One region of the Streptomyces sp. NPDC053367 genome, then DNA from elsewhere that is predicted to be linked to it. Evidence: riboswitches for the same ligand, from Rfam matches in the RefSeq annotation. Region 1 holds a riboswitch; each other region holds the start of a gene.
The links. Region 1 has a riboswitch for cyclic di-AMP ahead of ACIGXJ_RS27970 (M23 family metallopeptidase). Riboswitches for the same ligand answer to the same signal wherever they lie in the genome.
Positions count from the first base shown of each region.

Region 2: another riboswitch for cyclic di-AMP. It lies ahead of ACIGXJ_RS25475 (transglycosylase SLT domain-containing protein); the one in region 1 lies ahead of ACIGXJ_RS27970 (M23 family metallopeptidase).
Region 3: another riboswitch for cyclic di-AMP. It lies ahead of ACIGXJ_RS31940 (peptidoglycan DD-metalloendopeptidase family protein); the one in region 1 lies ahead of ACIGXJ_RS27970 (M23 family metallopeptidase).

Region 1 covers NZ_JBITYN010000010.1:262,447-269,940, reverse strand. Annotated here, with positions in the region: gene ACIGXJ_RS27985 (DNA topoisomerase (ATP-hydrolyzing) subunit A) at 1-271, opposite strand, end outside; gene ACIGXJ_RS27980 (M16 family metallopeptidase) at 520-1,926, shown strand; gene ACIGXJ_RS27975 (M16 family metallopeptidase) at 1,923-3,311, shown strand; cyclic di-AMP (ydaO/yuaA leader) riboswitch at 3,526-3,690, shown strand; gene ACIGXJ_RS27970 (M23 family metallopeptidase) at 3,703-4,467, shown strand; gene ACIGXJ_RS27965 (GntR family transcriptional regulator) at 4,662-5,357, shown strand; gene ACIGXJ_RS27960 (HPr family phosphocarrier protein) at 5,508-5,789, opposite strand; gene ACIGXJ_RS27955 (GNAT family N-acetyltransferase) at 5,969-7,494, shown strand, end outside.
Region 2 covers NZ_JBITYN010000009.1:191,298-198,791, forward strand. Annotated here, with positions in the region: gene fahA (fumarylacetoacetase) at 308-1,528, opposite strand; gene ACIGXJ_RS25470 (HAD family hydrolase) at 1,849-2,673, shown strand; gene ACIGXJ_RS25475 (transglycosylase SLT domain-containing protein) at 2,681-3,151, opposite strand; cyclic di-AMP (ydaO/yuaA leader) riboswitch at 3,156-3,336, opposite strand; gene ACIGXJ_RS25480 (CocE/NonD family hydrolase) at 3,605-5,566, opposite strand; gene ACIGXJ_RS25485 (polyprenyl synthetase family protein) at 5,807-6,817, shown strand; gene ACIGXJ_RS25490 (outer membrane lipoprotein carrier protein LolA) at 7,076-7,494, shown strand, end outside.
Region 3 covers NZ_JBITYN010000013.1:87,109-94,602, reverse strand. Annotated here, with positions in the region: gene ACIGXJ_RS31960 (MBL fold metallo-hydrolase) at 1-301, opposite strand, end outside; partial or broken gene ACIGXJ_RS31955 (Glu/Leu/Phe/Val dehydrogenase dimerization domain-containing protein) at 635-1,813, shown strand; gene ACIGXJ_RS31950 (TetR/AcrR family transcriptional regulator) at 2,014-2,625, shown strand; gene ACIGXJ_RS31945 (SGNH/GDSL hydrolase family protein) at 2,871-3,656, opposite strand; gene ACIGXJ_RS31940 (peptidoglycan DD-metalloendopeptidase family protein) at 3,907-4,857, opposite strand; cyclic di-AMP (ydaO/yuaA leader) riboswitch at 4,861-5,019, opposite strand; gene ACIGXJ_RS31935 (tyrosine-protein phosphatase) at 5,459-6,256, shown strand; gene ACIGXJ_RS31930 (DUF6126 family protein) at 6,278-6,397, opposite strand; gene ACIGXJ_RS31925 (helix-turn-helix domain-containing protein) at 6,394-7,035, opposite strand; gene ACIGXJ_RS31920 (aspartate aminotransferase family protein) at 7,097-7,494, opposite strand, start outside.

The sequences.
Region 1 (7,494 bases):
GCGGGTGCAGCTTGCCCATGACCTCGCCGACCACGCGGGCGCACTTCACATAGCCGCGGTCGGGGCGCAGCCCCATCTCGTTCATCTGGTAGACGATGCGGCGGTGCACCGGCTTCAGGCCGTCGCGTGCGTCGGGCAGGGCTCGGGAGTAGATGACCGAGTACGCGTACTCGAGGAAGGAGCCCTGCATCTCGTCGACGACGTCGATGTCGAGGATGCGCTCCTCGAACGAGTCGTCGGGCGGCGGGGTCTTCGTGCTGCGGCGGGCCATCGCTGCCGGCTCCTTGCTGAGGCGTGTGGACGGATCTGACGCGGACCATTGTGGACCTCGGCACTGACAACGCCGGAACGGACCCGGCGTCGCCCGTGGAGGCACGACTGAGCGCAGGCTACGGGATCTCGCTCTGGGCGTACGGCGGCCGGGAACTCCACCGGCGGTCCGCACGCTTGCATACAGTGGCAGGACCGGCAGGAGAACAGCGGTTTTCAGCAACCGCATCCGCGATCGAAGGGACGTACATGCCCATGGGTCACACGGCCACAGACCAGGCAGGCTCCGGCGGCCTGACAGCGACCGAGCACCGCCTGGCCAACGGCCTGCGCGTGGTGCTCTCCGAGGACCATCTGACCCCGGTCGCGGCGGTGTGCCTCTGGTACGACGTCGGCTCCCGCCACGAGGTCGAGGGACGCACCGGTCTGGCTCACCTCTTCGAGCACCTGATGTTCCAGGGCTCGGCCCAGGTCAAGGGCAACGGCCACTTCGAGCTGGTGCAGGGGGCGGGCGGCTCCCTCAACGGCACCACCAGCTTCGAGCGCACCAACTACTTCGAGACCATGCCCGCCCACCAGCTGGAGCTCGCCCTCTGGCTGGAGGCCGACCGCATGGGCTCCCTGCTCGCCGCCCTCGACGACGAGTCCATGGAGAACCAGCGCGACGTCGTCAAGAACGAGCGCCGCCAGCGCTACGACAACGTGCCCTACGGCACCGCGTTCGAGAAGCTGACCGCCCTCGCCTACCCGGAGGGCCACCCCTACCACCACACGCCGATCGGCTCGATGGCCGACCTGGACGCGGCGACGCTGGAGGACGCGCGCGCGTTCTTCCGCACCTACTACGCGCCCAACAACGCCGTGCTGTCCGTGGTCGGCGACATCGACCCCGAGCAGACGCTCGCCTGGGTCGAGAAGTACTTCGGCTCCATCCCGGCCCACGACGGCAAGCCCGCCCCGCGCGACGGCACGCTGCCCGACATCATCGGCGAGCAGCTGCGCCAGGTCGTCGAGGAAGAGGTGCCCGCGCGGGCGCTGATGGCGGCCTACCGGCTGCCGCAGGACGGCACACGCGCGTGCGACGCCGCCGACCTGGCGCTGACCGTCCTCGGCGGCGGCGAGTCCTCCCGCCTCTACAACCGGCTCGTACGACGCGACCGTACGGCCGTCGCGGCCGGCTTCGGCCTGCTGCGCCTGGCCGGGGCGCCCTCGCTGGGCTGGCTGGACGTGAAGACCTCCGGTGACGTCGAGGTGCCCGTCATCGAGGCCGCCATCGACGAGGAGCTCGCCCGGTTCGCCGAGGAGGGCCCGACCGCCGAGGAGATGGAGCGCGCCCAGGCACAGCTGGAGCGCGAGTGGCTGGACCGGCTCGGCACGGTCGCGGGCCGCGCCGACGAACTGTGCCGCTACGCCGTCCTGTTCGGCGACCCGCAGCTCGCCCTGACCGCCGTACAGCGTGTCCTGGAGGTGACGGCCGACGAGGTCCGCGAGGTCGCCGCGGCGCGGCTGCGGCCCGACAACCGCGCGGTGCTCGTCTACGAGCCGCTGTCGCCCGAGTCCGCGGAGCACACCGAGGACGAGGACTTCCCCGAGGACCCGGAGGCCGAAGCCATGGTCGAGGCCGCCCACGACGACAACGAGGAGGCGGCGAAGTGACCGAGCTCGCCACGATGGACTTCCACCCGCAGCCCAAGCCGGGCGAGGCCAGGCCGTGGGCTTTCCCGGCGCCCACGCGCGGAACGCTCGACAACGGCCTGACGGTGCTGCGCTGCCACCGCCCCGGCCAGCAGGTCGTCGCCGTCGAGGTCCTCCTCGACGCGCCGCTCGACGCGGAGCCGGCCGCCCAGGAGGGCGTGGCCACGATCATGGCACGGGCCTTCTCCGAGGGCACCGACAAGCACTCCGCCGAGGAGTTCGCGGCCGAGCTGGAGCGCTGCGGCGCCACCCTCGACATGCACGCCGACCACCCCGGCGTGCGGCTCAGTCTGGAGGTCCCCGCCTCCCGCCTGGCCAAGGCCCTCGGTCTGGTCGCCGACGCCCTCAGGGCGCCCGCCTTCGCCGACGGCGAGATCGAGCGGCTGGTGCGCAACCGCCTCGACGAGATCCCGCACGAGATGGCCAACCCGGCCCGGCGCGCGGCCAAGGAGCTCTCGCGGCAGCTGTTCCCGCAGAGCTCGCGCATGTCGCGCCCGCGCCAGGGCAGCGAGGAGACGGTCGCCGCGATCGACTCCGCCGCCGTACGCGCCTTCTACGAGCGGCATGTGCGCCCCTCGACCGCCACCGCCGTGGTCGTCGGCGACCTGACGGACCTCGACCTGGACGCGCTGCTCGGCGAGACCCTCGGCGCCTGGACGGGCTCCAAGGCCGCGCCCCGGCCCGTGCCCCCGGTCAGCGCCGACGACACCGGCCGGGTCGTCATCGTGGACCGCCCCGGCGCCGTCCAGACGCAGTTGCTCATCGGCCGGGTCGGCCCCGACCGCCACGACCGCGTGTGGCCGGCCCAGGTGCTCGGCACGTACTGCCTCGGCGGCACCCTCACCTCCCGCCTGGACCGCGTCCTGCGCGAGGAGAAGGGCTACACCTACGGTGTGCGGTCCTTCGGACAGGTGCTGCGCTCCGCGCCCGACGGCAGCGGCGCGTCGATGCTCGCCATCAGCGGGTCCGTCGACACCCCCAACACCGGCCCCGCGCTCGCCGATCTGTGGACCGTGCTGCGCACGCTCGCGGCGGAGGGCCTCACCGACGCCGAGCGGGACGTTGCCGTGCAGAACCTCGTCGGGGTGGCGCCGCTGAAGTACGAGACGGCCGCCGCGGTCGCGAGCACCCTCGCCGACCAGGTCGAGCAGCACCTGCCCGACGACTTCCAGGCGACGCTGTATCAGCAGCTCGCCGCCACCGGCACGGTGGAGGCCACCGCGGCCGTCGTGAACGCCTTCCCGGTGGACCGGCTGGTGACGGTCCTCGTCGGCGACGCGGCGCAGATCAAGGAGCCCGTGGAGGCCCTCGGCATCGGTGAAGTCACCGTGGTGACCGCCGAGTAGGGCGGCGAATTCGCGCCACACACGCGTGGGGCCCTGGTGACCGGAGCGTCATCAGGGCCCCTCTTTGTCCGAGTTGGCCGTGAATTGCAGGAGATGCTGCCTGTCTGCCCTGTGGCGTGCGCTACAAAAAGCCTGATCCATTAGAGGATCGAACGATGATCCCCTTAGTGTCGTCCGGGCTGTCCGTCAGGCAGTGCGCCGCACCCGCGGCACCGGACAGTCATCGCCGAGTCCCCGTACGGCGCGAGCCAGGGGAGCCGGGGACCCATCGAAGTCCCTGGGGTGAATCGGACGCCCGCGCGTCACGCGAGGGGGTCCGTAGGAGACCTTCCTGCTCCGAACCCGTCAGCTAACCCGGTAGGCGAGAGGGAAGGAAAGGACAAGCCACTTCATGGCGTTCACGCGCGCCAACGGGAAGCACCGCCGTCCCAGCAGGATGCAGCGCACCACCGCCCGCGCGGCGGGCGTCGCGGCCCTCACCACCACCGGCGTCATCGGCACCCTCGCGGGCCCCGCCCTCGCCGCCGAGCCCGAGGCCGAGCAGACCGGCCTGCTGCCGGTCGTCACCATCGGCGACTCCGTGGCCGAGCAGATCGACGCCCAGGCCGCCGCACAGAAGCAGGCCGCCGAGGAAGCGCTCGCCGAGCAGCAGGCCGAAGAGGCCGCCGTCAAGCGCGCCGTGGCGCGGGCCGAGGCCGCCCGCGAGGCCAGGGAGCGCGCCGCCCGTGAGGCCGAGCGCAAGCGCCTGAACACCTTCGTGGCCCCGATCGCGGGCTCGTACGTCTCCACCGGCTACCAGGCCAGCAGCGCGCTGTGGTCCTCCGGCAGCCACACGGGCGTCGACTTCCACGCCGCCAGCGGCACCGTCGTCCAGTCCGTGGGCATGGGCACGGTCGTCGAGGCCGGCTGGGGCGGCGCGTACGGCAACCAGGTGGTCATCCAGATGCACGACGGCACGTACACCCAGTACGGCCACCTCTCCTCCATCTCCGTCGCCGTGGGCCAGTCGGTCGAGCCCGGTCAGCAGATCGGCCTGTCCGGCGCCACCGGCAACGTCACCGGCCCGCACCTGCACTTCGAGGCCCGCACCAGCCCGGAGTACGGCTCGGACATGGATCCGGTCGCCTACCTCCGCTCGCACGGTGTGAACATCTGACCGACAGGTTTTCCGCGAAAGCCCCGGCTCCCGCAGCCGGGGCTTTCGGCGTTCCCGCCGCCCCGCTCCGGCCGATTGACCAAAAAATATCCATGGATTCCGGCTCGCCGTCGGAAATGCGGCCGCATTGCAATAGAGTCGCTGAACACACGTCAATCGTCGACGTTTCACGGGGATTAAGGCGGAGGTCGGTCATGCGTGTTCCGGCGCACTCGGTATGCACGGCGATCCGGGACGACATCGTCGCGGGCGTCCACGAACGCGGCAGCCGGCTCACCGAGGAACTGCTCGCGCGCCGCTACGGCGTCTCGCGCGTGCCCGTCCGGGAGGCGCTGCGCACGCTGGAGGCGGAGGGCTTCGTCGTCACCCGGCGGCACGCGGGCGCGTGCGTGGCAGAACCCACCGAGCAGGAGGCCGCCGACCTGCTGGAGATGCGCATGCTGCTGGAGCCGCTGAGCGCCTCACGGGCCGCCCAGCGCCGTACCGAGGCCCATCTGAAGGTGCTGCGCGGCCTCGTCCGGCTGGGCCAGGAGCGGGCCAGGCGGGGCAGCAGCGAGGATCTGCGCTCGCTCGGCGGCTGGTTCCACGAGACGCTGGCCCAGGCCTCCGGCAGCCCCGCCCTGGTGTCGGTGCTGACCCAGCTGCGGCACAAGATCGCCTGGATGTACACCACGGACGCACCGACGGGGCCCGTGGACTCCTGGGCCGAGCACGGCGCGATCGTGGACGCCGTCGCGCGCGGGGACGGTGAACGCGCGCGGGCGATCACCGCGCTGCACACCGAACGGGCGATTGCCGCGCACCGGCTGCGCTTTTCCGGGGGCGCCGACCGCGCCGACCGTGTGAGGACTTCGCAACATCCCGTAAACATGTCGGGCGTGCGGCATTAACACGAGCGCCGTATACAAAGAGGAGTAATTTCCTGGGGGTTTATTCATGCTGCCCGGGAGTCTATTTCTCCCGCGCGTGAACTCCCCCTGAACGGGGAAATGCGAAGGGCTCGCCCGGTAATGCGGACGAGCCCTTCGGTGTCGGATTCCTCAGACGGTCTCGGGAAGCTCCTCAAGGCCTTCGGCGACCAGCTTGGCCAGGCGGTCGAGGGCGGCGTCCGCGCCCTCGGCGTCGGAGGCCAGGACGATCTCCTCGCCGCCCTGGGCGCCGAGGCCGAGGACGGCCAGCATGGAGGCCGCGTTGACGGGGTTGCCGTCGGCCTTGGCGATCGTCACGGGGACGCCTGCGGCCGTGGCGGCTCGGACGAAGATGGAAGCGGGGCGGGCGTGGAGGCCCTCGGCCCAGCCGACGTTGACGCGGCGCTCAGCCATGTGTTGCTGCCCTTCAGTGCTCAGGGTTGTCTAGACCAGTGTTCCACACGTGAAGCGTCTCCGGGACGGGCCTGTCTCCCGCTCCCGGGGCGGCGGCCGGACCGCGGCCTCGGTCCGGACCCCGCGTCCTCACAGACTGCCCCGCGCCGTTGTCGTACGCGAGCCGTACTCTGGGCCCCATGCAGAGCGCGCCGGACCGGCAGGAGTACCCCGCCCACTGGGAAGCCGACGTGGTGCTGCGCGACGGCGGCACCGCGCGCATCCGCCCCATCACCGTCGACGACGCCGAGCGCCTGGTCAGCTTCTACGAGCAGGTCTCGGACGAGTCGAAGTACTACCGCTTCTTCGCGCCCTACCCGCGCCTGTCCGCCAAGGACGTCCACCGCTTCACGCACCACGACTTCGTGGACCGGGTGGGACTCGCGGCCACCATCGGCGGCGAGTTCATCGCCACCGTGCGCTACGACCGCATCGGCCCCCAGGGGCTGCCCGCGTCCGCACCCGCCGACGAGGCCGAGGTCGCCTTCCTGGTCCAGGACGCCCACCAGGGGCGCGGGGTCGCCTCCGCCCTCCTGGAGCACATCGCGGCCGTCGCCCGCGAGCGCGGCATCCGCCGCTTCGCCGCCGAGGTGCTGCCCGCCAACACCAAGATGATCAAGGTGTTCACGGACGCCGGCTACACCCAGAAGCGCAGCTTCGAGGACGGCGTCGTCCGCCTGGAGTTCGACCTCGAGCCCACCGACCGCTCCGTCGCCGTGCAGCACGCGCGCGAGCAGCGCGCCGAGGCCCGTTCCGTACGGCGGCTGCTCGCGCCCGGCTCCGTCGCCGTCGTCGGTGTCGGCCGCACCCCCGGCGCAGTCGGCCGCGGCATCCTCGACAACATCCGCGAGGCCGGCTTCACCGGACAGCTCTACGCCGTCAACCGCGCATTCCCCGAGGAAATGAAGGAAGTCGACGGCATCCCGGCCCACCGCTCCGTGCGGGACATCCCCGGCCCGGTCGACCTCGCCGTCGTCGCAGTCCCCGCCGAGCGGGTGCCCGACGTCGTCGCCGAGTGCGGCGAGCACGGCGTACAGGGACTCGTCGTGATCTCCGCCGGATACGCCGAGAGCGGCCCCGACGGCCGCGAGCGCCAGCGCGAACTCGTCCGCCACGCGCGCGCGTACGGCATGCGGATCATCGGGCCCAACGCCTTCGGGATCATCAACACCTCGCCCGAGGTGAACCTCAACGCCTCCCTCGCCCCCGAACCGCCCCGCCCCGGCCGCATCGGACTGTTCACCCAGTCCGGCGCCATCGGCGTGGCCCTGCTGTCCCGGCTGCACCGGCGCGGCGGCGGCGTCACCGGCGTCACCGGCGTGTCCACCTTCGTTTCCGCGGGCAACCGCGCGGACGTCTCCGGCAACGACGTCGTGCAGTACTGGTACGACGACCCGGACACCGACGTCGCCCTGATGTACCTGGAGTCCATCGGCAACCCGCGCAAGTTCACCCGCCTCGCCCGGCGCACGGCGGCCATGAAGCCCCTGGTCGTCGTCCAGGGCGCCCGGCACGGCGGCGCCGCCCCCCAGGGGCACGCCGTACGGGCGACCCGGCTGCCGCACGAGACGGTGTCGGCCCTGCTGCGGCAGGCCGGGGTGATCCGCGTCGACACCATCACCGAACTGGTGGACGCCGGGCTGCTGCTCGCCCGCCAGCCGCTGCC
Region 2 (7,494 bases), on a different contig from region 1:
GACGGGCGACCGACGTAAGAAATCCGGCAGGACCGTCGCGGATCACGGGCCTTGTCGAACGTGCCGACCGGGCTCACCTGGACAGGCCCCCGGCCAGACACCCCCGGCCAGGCGCCCCCAACCAGGCACCCCGGGCCAGGCGCCCCGGGCCAGGCGCCCCGGGCCAGGCGCCCCAAGCCAGGCATCCCCGGCCAGGCACCCCGGGCCAGGCTCACCCGGTGCCGCAGTGCCCTCGCCGGGGCGGAACCAAACAGGCTCACCCCCAGGATCCCGGGGATCCCGGCCGGCTCACCCGCGGAGCGAGCCCTCAGTCGACCCGGCCCGGCACGACGCGCCCGGTCACCTCGCCGAGACCCACCCGGGTGCCGTCCGGGCCGGGAGCCCAGGCGGTCAGGGTGACGACGTCGCCGTCCTCAAGGAAGGTGCGCTTGCCGTCGGGGAGTTCGAGGGGGTCGCGGCCGTTCCAGGTGAGTTCGAGGAGGGAGCCGCGCTGGGCCTCGGTGGGGCCGCTGATGGTGCCGGAGCCGTAGAGGTCGCCGGTGCGCAGGGAGGCGCCGTTGACCGTCATGTGGGCGAGCTGCTGGGCGGCGGTCCAGTACATGGTGGAGAAGGGAGGTTCGGAGACGACATGACCGTTGATCGCGACGGAGAGGCGCAGGTCGTAGCCGTGGGGCTCCTCGTCGCCGTCGTCGAGGTAGGGCAGCAGCGGGTGGGTGCGCTCGGGCGGGGCGACACGGGCCTCCTCCAGCGCCTCCAGCGGGGTGATCCACGCCGACACGGAGGTGGCGAAGGACTTGCCGAGGAACGGGCCGAGGGGGACGTACTCCCAGGCCTGGAGATCGCGCGCGGACCAGTCGTTGAGCAGGCACAGGCCGAAGACGTGATCGCGGAAGCCGGCGAGGGGCACGCTGCTGCCCATGGGCGACGGCGTGCCGACGACGAAGCCGACCTCGGCCTCGATGTCCAGGCGGACGGACGGGCCGAAGACGGGCGCGGGGTCGGCGGGGGCCTTGCGCTGGCCGGAGGGCCGGATGACGTCGGTGCCGGAGACCACGACCGTGCCGGAGCGGCCGTGGTAGCCGATCGGCAGGTGCTTCCAGTTCGGGGTGAGGGAGTCCTCGGCGTCGGGGCGGAAGATCTGGCCGACGTTACGGGCGTGGTTCTCCGAGGCGTAGAAGTCGACGTAGTCCGCGACCGTGAACGGCAGGTGCAGGGTCACCGAGTCGAGCGGGTGCATGAGCGGCTCGATGGTCTCGCGGTACGAGGGCACCGTCACCCAGGCCGTCAGCGCGCGCCGGACGTCGGACCAGGCCGTGCGGCCGGCGGCCAGCAGCCGGTCGAGGGAGGGCTGGGCGAGCAGGGTGACGTAGGGGGAGCCGAGGGCCCGGGCCGCCGCGCCCGCGTCGAGGACGTGGTCACCGAGCCGGACGCCGACGGTCCGCTGGTCCGGGCCGCCGGTGGAGAACACACCGTACGGAAGGTTGTGCGGGCCGAAGGGGTCGCCTTCGGGGACATCGAAGGGGGGCATGCGGTTGTGCCTCGCTCTCGTGCGTGCCGTGTGCGGTGCCGTGCGGCCGCCCGCCGGTGCGGGCACGGGCGGGCGGCTGGGCCACACGTTACGGCCGAGGCGGCCGTCTTGGGCAGTGCCCCAGGGGCTGGCGGGGTGCCGCCGCCGGTCGGGGGAGAGGAGGCTGCCCGACGGGGAGGTCGTAGGTTCGCAGGGCGACACCTGGGGGTGAAATCCCGGAGAGTGAAAGGGAGTTGAAGGGGCGTGTGGGCTGGGACGGGCGCCCTGCGGGGGCCGGTCGGCGCCGGGGAGGGGGCGCGCGATGTCCGTATTCTCTGATCATGGCCGCACCCACCGCATATGCCGAGCGCACCCCGTACTCACTCATCGCCACCGATCTGGACGGCACGCTGCTTCGCGGCGACGACACGTTCTCCGATCGGTCGCGGGCCGCTCTGGCGCTGGTGGCGCACGCCGGCGCCCGACATCTGGTGGTGACCGGCCGGCCCGCGCCCCGGGTGCGCCCCCTGCTGGAGGACCTGGGCTGCACGGGGCTCGCGGTGTGCGGGCAGGGCGCGCAGCTCTACGACGTCGGCGCCGACCGGCTGCTGTGGTCCGTCACCCTGGACCAGGAGCTGGCCGAGACCGCGCTCGGCAAGATCGAGGCCGAGGTGGGGCAGGTGTACGCGGCCGTGGACCAGGACGGCGTCGACGGGCTCACCCTCATCGAGCCCGGCTACACGATGCCCCACCCGACGCTGCCTGCGGTGCGGGTGGAGCGGCGCGACGATCTGTGGTGCGAGCCGATCAGCAAGGTGCTGCTGCGCCATCCGAGTCTGGGTGACGACGAGTTGGCTGCCGTGGCGCGCGGGGTGGTCGGATCGCTCGCCACGGTCACCATGTCCGGGCCGGGCACCGTGGAGCTGCAGCCGTGCGGTGTCACCAAGGCGACCGGCCTGGCACTGGCGGCCCGGCACCTCGGGCTGGCGCCCGGGGACACGCTGGCGTTCGGCGACATGCCCAACGACATCCCGATGTTCGACTGGGCCGCGCACGGCGTGGCCATGGCCAACGCGCATCCGGAACTGAAGGCGGTGGCCGACGAGATCACCTGCTCGAACGAGGACGACGGCATCGCCGTCGTCCTCGAACGGATCTACTGCTGAGGAGGGATCAGTACGCGCCGAAGACGTTGTCGATCGATCCGTAGCGGGCCGCCGCGTAGTTGCAGGCGGCGGTGATGTTCGCGACCGGGTCGTACGGGTCGAAGGCGGTGCCCGGCACGTGGTACGCCGCGAAGGTCGGGTCGATGACCTGGAGCAGGCCCTTGGAGGGGGTGCCCGCGAGCGCGTTGGAGTCCCAGTTGTTGATGGCGAGGGGGTTGCCCGAGGACTCGCGCATGATGTTGCGGTAGATGCCGTCGTAGCTGCCCGGGATTCCGTGCTGGGCCATGACGTCGAGGGACTGGCGGATCCAGCCGTCGAGGTTGTCGGGGTACACGGTCGCCGTCGCCGTGGCCGCGGGGGCGGCCGAGGCGCCGGTCGCGCCGACGAGCGGCAGCGCGAGCGCGGCGGCGGCCACACCGGCGGCGGCGAGGGCACGGGCGAGACGGGGACGGCGGTTTGCATGCGTGTGCGCAGGCATGGGGAATTCCTCTCCGGCGCCTGCGAGGTGAGCTGTCGGGTTCGGGCGGAAAGGTGCCCGGCCGTGCCGAAGAAGGCATGGCTTCACCCCTAGCCGTCCCGGGTGTCGTAGCTGGTACGACGTCCGGGACGGCGACTTACCTGGGTCCCCCGCTCCTGCCGCTGCGATGTCGGTGGGTGCCTTGGGCGGCGGCAGGACTAGGCGTCCGCCCGGCAGGCCGGGAACGTATGCGAGAGCACATGCGCGAAACAAGTGCCGGATTCACACAAAGCACCGGTCAGGCATGATCCAGTCTGTTTGCGGCACTTGATCCTTTATGGCGACTGCCGCTCAACCAGGCGGCGGGAGGCGGCTTGCGCCGGCGGGGCAGGCCGCCGCGCGACCGGCCGGGCAGTGAGTCATCTCACCGTCGATCACAAGAGCGGCAATTGAGACATCGAGCCCAACTCGCCCTTAATCGGCGGCCCGTGGAATCCGCTTCTCCCAGGTGCGGTGGAACACGACCTCGCCGCCCTCCGTGCAGACCACCTCGTCCGAGGTGACGAAGTGCTCCCCGTCGCAGCCGATCTCCGAACGGGTGCGGACCGTGGCCTCCCAGGGCAGCTCGGGCCGGTGCAGCCGGACCGACCACTCGGCGCGGGCGCGGGCCGACAGCGGATCGTCGGCGCGGATCGTGTACGTCTCCAGCGCCTCCTCGGTGAGCTCCAGACCGTCCGGGTACACGCGTGTGCCGCCACGGACCGGAAGGACCTCAAGGCGCCACAGGCCCTCGGCGACCTCGCGCACCACCACCCGCTCCGGCCGGGGCTCGTCCAGGGTGGCCGGCAGGCTCACCCCCAGCGGCTCGGCCTGCTCCGGCTCCTCGAAGCCGACCTCGGCGCCCGCCTCGCGCGAGCGCACGGGCAGCTCCAGCGTGCTGCCGGCCGGGTCCAGCGTGAAGCCGGCCCCCGACCCCGGCTCGGGCCAGATCCACGGCCAGTACGCCGAGGAGACGGCGAGCCGGATGCGGTGCCCGGCCGGGAAGGCGTACCCGACGGCGCCCAGCTCGAAGTCCGCCCGCTGCGCAGGCCCGGCGGCCACGAGGTCGAGCGTCCCGCGGGTGACCAGCGTCGAGGACCCGTCCGGGGCCACGTCGCACAGCCGGGCGGCCACCTGCCCGCGCGGCGCCGCGCAGGCAAGCCGCAGCCGCACCCGGGGCCGCCCCAGCACCCAGGTCTCCTCGCCCACCTCGAACTCGAAGCACGCCGAGCGCGCGTCCTCCTCCCGCTGGTCCGGCGGCAGGTCGGCGTCGTGGCCGAGGGGCCGGAAGCGGCCGGCGTCCACACCGGTGTGCATCGGCGACCGTACGACGACGGGGGCGCCCCGGAGGGCGTACGTCACCGGTGTCACCCTCGGCGAGGGCCAGGCGGGCTCCCCGGCCCAGCCGCCCGGCAGGGCCGGGTACGTCGTGGCCGGAGGGTGCGCGTCGGTGACGTAGGAGCGCAGCAGGGGCTCAGCCAGGACGCCGGTGTCCTCGTCCTTCAGCCAGTGGTCCCACCAGCGCAGCGTCTCCTGCAGGAAGCCGATCGCCGGGCCGGGCGGCCGGTCGCGGTCGGGATAGCGGTGGGGCCAGGGGCCGAGCAGGCCGCGGACCCGGTCGGCGGGCAGGCGCTCCAGCAGGTGGAGCACGGTGTCGCGGTACGGGTCGTGCCAGCCGCTCACCGCGAGAACCGCCGCGCGGATCGCGTCGGGGTCCACACTGCCGCCGCCCTGCGGCCAGGGCGCGTCCCCGGGCTGCCGGTCCAGCCAGGTGTGCACGGCCGGCGAGACGGCCTCCAGCCGCCTCAGCCACAGATCGCGCCGGCCCTGACCGGCGTACGACGGGTCCGGCGGGAGACAGACCCGGGCGAGGGCCGCGGCGGAGCGGGTCAGCACCTCCTCCGCCCGGACGGAACCCGAGGCGGTGTGCGGTTCGTTGTCGGGGTGGTCGTCGGCGCAGCAGACCGCGACGACCGCCCTGAGCGGCTCGGGCGCCAGAGCCGCGACACGGAGGGAGCTGAGGCCGCCGCGGCCGATGCCGAACATGCCGACCCTGCCGTCGCACCACGGCCGGGCCGCCAGCCAGAGCACCACGTCCACCCCGTCGGCCGTCTCCAAGGCCGAGCGGCCGTCCGCGGGCAGCCCCTCGCTGTTGCCGTACCCGCGGGCGTCCACCCGGACGGAGGCATAGCCGTGCCCCGCGTACCAGGGGTGGCGCTGGGCGTCACGGACCGCGGTCGAGTCGGTCAGCCGGTCCGGCGCGTACTCCAGGAGTACCGGGACGGGCTCGTCCGTCAGGGGCCGCCACACGCGCGCATACAGCAGCGTCCCGTCCGCGAGCGGGACGCGCAGGTCCTCGTGGGCCGTGTCGTGGGGGAAGGACGTACGGATGCGCATGGCGGGATCCCTCGGGGGGTACCTGGGCTCAGCGTTGGGGCGGCGCTCTGTTGAGTCGATAAATGTCCGTTCTTATCGGTTGATCAGCAACATACCGGCCGTGCCGCAATACCGCCCGGCCTGCGGGGTGGGTGGCAGCAGTGATCGAAACGTGACCGGATACGCTGACTTGAGTGATGGCAGCGACCTATCGACATACCGCGTAATCGCCAGTAGACACCAGCAGACAGGAGACCCCTCGTGACCGTCGTCGGGCCGTTCGGGCTGAGCGTGCGGGACCAGGCTCTGGAAGCCGATGTCCAGGCCGGATTGGCGGCTGTCGAGGAAGGGCTGCTCGAGGCCACCAAGAGCGAGGTGCCCTTCATCACCGAGGCCGCCCAGCATCTGGTGCGGGCGGGCGGCAAGCGGTTCCGGCCGCTGCTCGTGATGCTCGCCGCCCAGTTCGGCGACCCCTACGCGCCGGGCGTCGTGCCCTCGGCGGTGGTGGTCGAGCTGACCCACCTCGCCACGCTGTACCACGACGACGTCATGGACGAGGCGTCCGTGCGCCGTGGCGTGCCCAGCGCGAACACCCGCTGGGGCAACTCGGTGGCCGTCCTCACCGGCGACTTCCTCTTCGCCCGCGCCTCGCACATCCTGGCCGACCTCGGCCCGGAGGCGGTCCGCGTGCAGGCCGAGGCGTTCGAACGCCTGGTGACCGGGCAGATCCTGGAGACCGCGGGACCGGCCGACGGCCGCGACCCGGTCGACCACTACCTGGACGTGCTGGGCGGCAAGACGGGCTCGCTGGTGGCGGTCTCCTGCCGGTTCGGCGCCATGATGTCCGGCGCCGACGAGACGGTCGTCGACGTCCTCACCCAGTACGGTGAGCGGCTCGGCGTCGCCTTCCAGCTCGCGGACGACGTCCTGGACATCGCCTCCGACTCCCACGAGTCCGGCAAGACGCCCGGCACCGACCTGCGCGAGGGCATCCCCACCATGCCGGTGCTGCGGCTGCGCGAGCGCGCGGCCCGGCTCGGGCTCGCCGAGGACATCGCCCTGTGCGAACTGCTCGACTCCGACCTCACCGACGACGCCCGGCACGCCGAGGCGCTCGCCGCGATGCGGGCGCACCCCGCCCTGGAGCAGGCCCGCCGCGACACGATCAGGTTCGCGGAGGAGGCCCGGGCGGCGCTCGTGCCGCTGAAGGAGTGCGACGCGAAGGCGGCGCTGATGGAGCTGTGCGACGCGGTGGTGCACCGGGCCGGCTGACGACCCGTTCGACCGAGATCGCCCAAGGGCGGCGCGCCCTGGACCCTTACGGGTCGGGGGAGGCGCCGCCCTTGTGTGTCATACCGCAGTAGTACGCGGAGTTGGCTCCGGAGAGTGACGCCCCGGCGGCGGGCATTTGGTCAGATGGAGACCAGACGGAAAACACCACTCCTCACCGAATCGGGTGAGAATGGCGGCTCAGGGTGAACAGTGCGCATCGAGCTGAACGGCCGCCGCCGACACGGAGGTAGGGCACACATGGCACCGTACGAATCCGACGAGAGCACCACCGCAGCGGAGTCCGACGACCAGCGCGCGGGCCGACGCAGGGCCGCGCGGTACGTCGTCCCGGTCGCGGTGACCGGCGTCGCGGTGGCGACCATCGGGCTCGTCCCGGCACTGGCCGACTCCGGCAGCCCCGACCTGCCGAAGATCAGCGCCGAGCAACTCGTCCAGCACATCGCCGAGTCGGACACCGAGCAGCTGTCCGGCACGGTCCGTGTCAACACCGACCTCGGCCTGCCCGACCTCGGCGGACTGGAGAGCGGCCTGCTGGCCGGCGCCGCCCAGGACGGGGCCGGCGGCGAGGGCTCCGCGGCCGACCCGTCGGCCCGCCTCACCGAACTGGCCTCCGGCACCCACACCCTGCGCGTGGCCGCCGACGGCCCCGACCGGCA
Region 3 (7,494 bases), on a different contig from region 1:
AGGTCAGGCGCAGTCCGGAGGCGGGCGGCCGGGCGATGTCGGCGAGGGTGGTGGGGTGCACCGGGATGCGGCCGCTCGGGGCCCGGCGGGTGCGGGCGTCCTTGTCGAAGTACAGCCTGGCGAAGTCGAGGGGCGAGCCGGAGGGCCGGGTGCGGGAGGGGCCGCCGGGGTTCTGGAAGACGCCGTCCTTGAAGTGCGGCGATCTGCGGACACGGGCCAGGCGCTCACCACTGGGGTCCGCGCCGAAGGCCTCGGGCTGGAGCGCGCTCAGCCCGGCACTCAGGGAACGGGGTCCGGCCACGGTACCTCCAGTGGAATCGGTGAGGTCTCCCATTATGGTCCGCCCCACCGACAACGCCGGGGCTCCCCCGTCACGGGCGGGAGACCACACACGGGCCCGGCCGCCCGCTGATCGTCGATGCAGCACGTTGACAGGGCCCGGGCGCCGTTTCGATACTGGTCCAGATACTGACTGACGATTCAGTAGCACCCTGGAAAGAGCCGTAGCCACCGGAGGGAGCCGCCGTGGAGGACCCCGCACACGCGCGTGCGCCCCGCGCGAGCCGGCCGGCGCCCTCGCCGAGACCCTGGGCAGTCCGGCGCCCTCGCCGATCGCCCTCACCGAGGAGACCTCATGACCGCTCCCCTGCTGTCGCTCACCTGGACCGACCACGTCACCGGCCGGCAGGGCTTCCTGGTCGTCGACCGGCTGGTGCGGGGCGTGTCCAGCGGCGGGCTGCGCATGCGGCCGGGCTGCACCCTGGAGGAGGTCGCCGGGCTCGCGCGGGGCATGACCATGAAGGAGGCCCTGCACTACGACCCGGAGAGCCGTTACATCCCGCTCGGCGGCGCCAAGGGCGGCATCGACTGCGACCCCCGGGACCCGGAGGCGTACGGGCTGCTGGTGCGGTACCTGCGGGCGATGGGGCCGTACATCGAGCGGTTCTGGACCACCGGCGAGGACCTCGGTCTCAGCCAGGACCTGGTGGACCGGGCGGCGGCCGAGGCGGGGCTCGTCTCCTCGGTCCAGGCGGTGTATCCGCTGCTCGACGACGAGACGGCCGCGCGGGCGCGGCTCGCGTAAGCGTTCGCGGTGGAGGTGGACGGCATCGGGCTGGACGAGCTGGTCGGCGGCTGCGGTGTCGCCGAGGCCGCGCTCACGGCGCTCGACCGCGCGGGTGTGCCGTACGCGGGCACGCGCGTGGCCGTGCAGGGGTTCGGCACGATGGGCGGCGCCACGGCCCGCTTCCTCGCCCGCGCGGGCCTGACGGTCGTGGCGGTCGCCGACCTCAAGGGCACGATCGCCAACCCGGCGGGGCTCGACGTGGAGGCGCTGCTCGCGGCGCGCGACGCCCACGGCATTGTCGACCGGGCGGCGCTGCGGCCCGGCGACCGGGAACTGCCCTGCGAGGACTGGCTGTCGGCGGAGGCGGAGATCCTCGTCCCCGCGGCGGTGTCGTACGCGGTCGACGCCGGGAACCAGGAGGGGGTGCGGGCTCGTTGGATCGTCGAGGCGGCCAACATGCCGGTGGTCGCCGAAGCCGAGGAACTGCTGGCGGCGAGGGGGGTGACGGTGCTGCCGGACGTGGTGGTCAACTCGGGTACGAACGCGTGGTGGTGGTGGACGCTGTTCGGCGACATCGGCGCGGACCCGGACGAGGCGTTCGCGCACACGCGCCGATCGATGCGCGCACTGGTCGACCGGATGCTGGCGCGCGCGGAGGCCGACGGCACGGCTCCGCGCGCCGCCGCGCACGCCCTGGTGGAGGAGAGGTTGCCGGTGATCGCCGAGCGCTTCGGCTGGTACCGGTGACCGTGGCCACGTTCCTCGGGCCCGCGTCTCGCGGTCGTGGGCAAGCGACCAGCGCGCCGTACGGCGGGAAGAGCCCGAGCGCGACCGCCCTCCGGCGCCCGACGACACGCGCCGACTGAACGGCCGGTCAGTTGGTGCCGACGGGCCCCGCAGAGGCGTCGACCGGCCCTGCGGGGAGGGCGCTGTGTAGGGTGAACCGCGTGGCGAGAGTGCGGTTGAGCGTGGAGGAGCGGCGCGAGGAGCTGCTGCGGGCCGCCGTCGAGCAGATCGAGGCTCGGGGCGTGGCCGCGGTGCGGATCGCCGACGTCGCCGCGGCCCTGGGTGTGAGCAACGCGCTGGTGCTCTACCACTTCTCGACGAAGGAGAAGCTGGTCGCCGCCGCGTTCTCCCACGCGGCCGAGGCGGACCTGGCCCGTCTGCGGGGGCTGCTCGGCCGCCGCACCTCCGCGCTGCGGCGGCTGCGGGCGGCCGTGCGCTGGTACGCCCCCACCGGGCAGGCCAAGGGCTGGCGGCTGTGGATCGAGGGCTGGGCGGCCGCCCTGCGCGAGCCGGCCCTGCGGGACGTCACACGCGACCTCGACCGGCGGTGGAAGGCCGCGCTCACGGAGGTCATCGCCGAGGGCGTGGCGGCGGGCGAGTTCCGGTGTCCCGACCCGACGGCCAGCGCCCTGCGGCTGACCGCGCTGCTCGACGGCCTCGCGGTGCAGCTGACGTCGTACCCGGGCGCGGTGTCCCGGGCCCGGGCGACGGGATGGGTGGACGAGGCGCTGGCCCGGGAACTGGGGCTGTCCGTCGAGGCGTTGACCTCCTAGGGGGTGTCTCGTCGATCAGGCCGGATCAGCGAGCGGCGTCCGGTGCCGTGCACCGCAAGGCGGAGGAGGGCGTCGACGCGATGGGGTCCCCGCTCGAGCGGAGCCGAGAGTGGGGAAGTCGGCGACTGACGACAACGCGGCGAGGCGCGGTGCCGGGCGCCGGGAGCCCGGCATGATCGGCGAGACGCCCCCTAGGGCCGGCCCCCGCGCCGATCCGACCCAGCGGGGCGCGGGGTGTCGGTCCCTCAGGCGACGATGCCGATGCGGAGCTTGATCTGGTCCGGCTTCAGCGTGCCCTTGGCCGTTACATGGTCCCCGGAGGACTCCCCGCGCAGGCGGCGCCCGATCCAGGGGACGAGGTACTCGCGGGCCCACTGGACGTCGTCGCGGCGGACTTCGAGGGTGCCGCGGGGCGGGAGGGGCGGCCAGGGCTGCTCGGGGTCGGCCGGGATCTCCAGACCGAGGGCCTGTCCGGCGCGCAGGGCGACGCGGGTGTGGCCCTCGGGCGAGAGGTGGAGCCGGTCGTGGTCCCAGGCGCGGCGGTCCTGGACGGACCTGAGGGACCACAGGTCGAGCACCGGGCAGCCGTAGCGGTCGGCGATGGCCCGCACATGGCCGTTGTACGTCGCGATCTTGCCGCGCAGATGCTTCAGGAGGGGGACGCCCCGGGTGTCGAAGCCGGTCGTCACCATCACCGTGCCGGCCGCCTCGGTGAGTACGGCGACCGCCCGCTCGAAGCGCTCGGCGACGTCGTCGGGGTCGGTGCCGGGCCGGAGGATGTCGTTGCCTCCGGCGCAGAAGCTGACCAGGTCCGGGGCGAGTTCCACCGCCCGGGGCACCTGGTCCGCCACGATCTGGTCGAGCAGCTTCCCCCGTACGGCGAGGTTGGTGTACTCGAAGTCGCCTTCGGGCCGTCGGTCGGCGAGCAGCACCGCGAACCGGTCGGCCCAGCCGACGAACGCCCCGTCGGGGCCGGGGTCGCCGACACCCTCGGTGAAGCTGTCCCCCAGCGCCACGTACGACCCGATCACTGATCTGCTGTCACTCTTCGAATCGTCTGCCACGTCGGCCCATGATTCACCTTCGAATGTGACCTACGCGACCGTAGGCCGGGGTTGACGGGCGGTGAGATAAGCCACTCCCAAAGTGTCGTCAGGTCCGGGAATAACCCCTGCTCCGGTCCTGTTGGGGTGCGGCCGCCCGGGGGTGGGTGCACCAGGGACGCGCCGAAGGCCGGACCCGGGGATCGGGGTCCGGCCTTCGGCGGGTGCACGGTGGGCGTCAGCCGATGGCGACGCCGTGCGAGCGGAGGTAGGCGATCGGGTCCACGTCCGAGCCGTAGTCCGGGGTGGTGCGGATCTCGAAGTGCAGGTGCGGGCCGGTCACGTTGCCGGTCGCGCCGGAGAGGCCGACCTGCTGCCCGGCGGTCACCGTCTGCCCGGCCGAGACGGAGAGCGAGGAGAGGTGGGCGTACTGGGCGTAGTAGCCGTCGCTGAGCTTGATGACGACCTGGTTGCCGTACGCGCCGCCCCAGCCCGCGGAGACCACGGTGCCCGCGCCGACCGCCTTGAGCGAGGTGCCGGTCGGGACGACGAAGTCGGCGCCGGTGTGGTAGCCGCTGGACCACATGCTGCCCGCCACGCGGTAGGCGGTGCCGACACCGGCCCCGGACACGGGGGCGGTGTAACCGCTCGCCGCGGTGGTGTCCGCCTGGGTGGCGGTGGACTCGGCGGGCTTCGGGGCCTCGGTGGTCTCGGCGGACTGCGCGGCCGGCTTCGGCGCCTCGGCGGCCTTCGGCGCGGAGGTCTTCCTCTCGGCGGCGTCGGAGGACTGCGTGGCCGCCGCCTTCTTGCCGAGCGCGAGCTTCAGGCCCGGGTGGATCAGGGACGGGTCGCTGCCGACGGCCTCGCGGTTGTCCTGGTACAGCTTCTGCCAGCCACCGCTGACGTGCTGCTCCTGGGCGATCTTCGAGAGGTAGTCGCCGATCTTCACGGTGTACGTGCGCGGGGTCGCGGCGGCCTTCTTCTCGACGGCCTTGGTGTTCACGGCGGCCTTCTGGACCGTGGCGGCCGCGCTGACGGCCTTGTCGGGGACGGACTGTCCGGTCGCGGCGTTCGCACCGGTGGCCGCCAGAAGCGGCAGGGCGAGTGCGGCGCCACCGGTACCGGCGACGGCGATCGAACGGGTCAGGCGCTGGGCCTTGGGACGGCGGTGCTTACCCTTCGCGGGCATGGGCTTTTTCCTCTCCGGCGCCTGCGAGGTGAGCTGTCGGGTGCGGACTGGAGATGTCCGGCCGCGACGGGCGCGGCTTTACCCCGAGCCGTTCCGGAGACCGGAACAGGCGATTGAACCTGTGGGTCCCCCGCTCCTGCCGTACACGGGTGGGTTTGCGCGGGCTCCGGGCGGCGGCAGGATTAGGCGTCCGTCCGGATCGGTGGCGAACGTAAGCGACCAAGACGCAAAGGGACAAGCAAGAGGTTCCACCCGAAGGGCTTCTTCTTGATCCTTAGTGGCAATTCCCGGTCACCCTCCGTGCATTTCAGCCGCGGCGCATTCGCCAAACACCCTTGAAAAGCACCTTGATTACGTGAGCATGACGGGCGACTCACGGTCACGTGTATGACGCTCCTCACGTGACGATGCTCCACGTTCCTTTATTCCAGAGCGAGTTGGAATGAAGGCACTAATTCGGACAGAAAGCCCAGATGTGGCGTGAGAGGAGAAGCGGCGCATACATGTCCCCCCGAGGCCGTGTCGTAAGGTCGGTCGTATGGTCATGAGCGAGCCCGTCGGTCGAGCCGCGCCGGCGGGGCCCGACCGGAGGGAGCCCCACGTGACGCAGCAGGTCCCGTCGACCGAGCCGGAGCTGGCCGGAGTCCGTAATTTCCGTGACGTGGGCGGACTGCCGACCGTCGACGGACGCCGGGTGCGCCACGGCGTGCTCTTCCGCAGCGGCCACCTCGCGCACGCGACCGCCGAGGACGCGGCCTTCCTCGCCTCACTTGGCCTGCACACGATCTTCGACTTCCGCAACGCGGCGGACCAGAAGCTGGAGGGCCCGGACGTCGAGCTGCCGGGCGTGCGCAACCTCAACCTGCCGCTGAGCGACCCGGCCGACGGCGCCGAGTTCTGGAAGATGGTCCGCGACGGCGACCTGGACCAGCTGCGGGAGATCCTCGCCGACGGCAAGGCGGCCGGCCGGATGATCGCCTCGTACCGGAAGATGATCAAAGAGCGCACCTCCGAGCACTCCCAGGTGCTGCACGCGCTCGCCGAGGACAGCGTCCCGGCCCTGATGCACTGCGCGGCGGGCAAGGACCGTGCCGGCCTGTCGATCGCCGTGACCCTGCTGGCCCTGGGCGTCGAGCGCGACGCGGTCCTCGCCGACTACCTGGAGTCCAACGCCAAGCACCGCCGCTACAAGGTGCACCGCGGCGGTGACGCGGCCACCGCCTACTCGCCGGAGGTCATGGAGCTGCTCAGCCCGCTCTTCGACGCGCGCGCGGAGTACCTCACGGCGGCGCTGGAGACCATTGAGGAGACCTGGGGCGAGGTCGACACCTACCTGCGGCGGGGACTCGGCGTGACGCCCGAGACCCGCGAGCGGCTGCGGGACCGGCTGCTCGACTGAGGAGCCCGAACGGGCGGCCGCCTACTTGGCTCCGACCTCGAACAGCAGATAGAGGAACCCGGCGAAGACGTGCCCGGCCACGATGTAGATCAGCAGCCGGACCCACAGGGTGCGCGGGAATTTCTGTTCGATGTCGCTCATGGCGTGTCTCTCGTCATGGGGCCCAGGCACAAGGCGGCCGTGGGGCTCTGCAGCAGGGTGTGGACGAAGAGGAGGTCGACGCCGCCCTCGTCCTCGGCGGCGATGCGGTGCGGGGTCAGCGAGTCGAAGTGCGCGCTGTCCCCGGGCCCGAGGAGTTGCGCGGTGTCGCCGAGGCGCAGCCGCAGGCGTCCCGTCAGGACGTGCAGCCACTCCTCACCGGGGTGCACCCGCACGATGTCGCCCTGGGAGCCGTACGGCACGTGCACCCGCAGGGCCTGCATACCGCGGCCGGGCGCGCCGGCCTGCCAGTACGTCCAGCCGCCCGCCCGGGTCGGCTCCATGTCGGCGGCCCGTACGACGGCGTCCCGGTCGGCGACCCGCTCGCCCAGCAGCTCGGAGACGGTCGTACCGTAGATCCTGGCGAGCGCGAGCAGCATCGGCAGCGAGGCCTGGCGCTGCCCGGTCTCCAGCCGGGACAGATGCGCGGGCGAGAGCCCGGCGGAGCGCGCCGCGGCCTCCAGCGTGAGGGAGGCCCGGCGGCGCAGGGCGCGCAGCTGGGGCGCGACGGCGGGCAGGTCGCCCACCGGCGTGTCGGGGGCCGGCCGGTCCGCGGTGGGCTCGGTCTCGGGAGAGCTCATGCTCTCCATTCAGCCGCAACCTTGCCTCTCGGGCAAATTTCTTGCCTCAGAGGCAAAAGCCTCAGCGGTTGACCACCGCCTGCTTCACCAGCGTCCTGCCGAAGTCCCACATCAGCCCGCCCCCGCTGTGCGCGTCGTCCATCACCTCGGTGAAGGCGCCGACGAACCGGTCGACCTCCTTCTCCCCGATGATCAGCGGCGGGATCAGCTTGATCACCTCCAGGTGGTCGCCCGACACCTGGGTGAGGATCCGGTGCCGTTGGAGCAGCGGGACGACGACCATCTGCGCGAACAGTCCCTTGCGGGCGGCCTGGAGCATGGCCCAGCGGCTGCGCAGCTTCAGCGACTTCGGCCGGCCGAACTCGATGCCGATCATCAGCCCCCGGCCTCGTACGTCGGCGAGCAGCTCGTACCTGTCGACCAGCGCGGCGAGCCGGGACCTCAGCAGCTCGCCGGTGG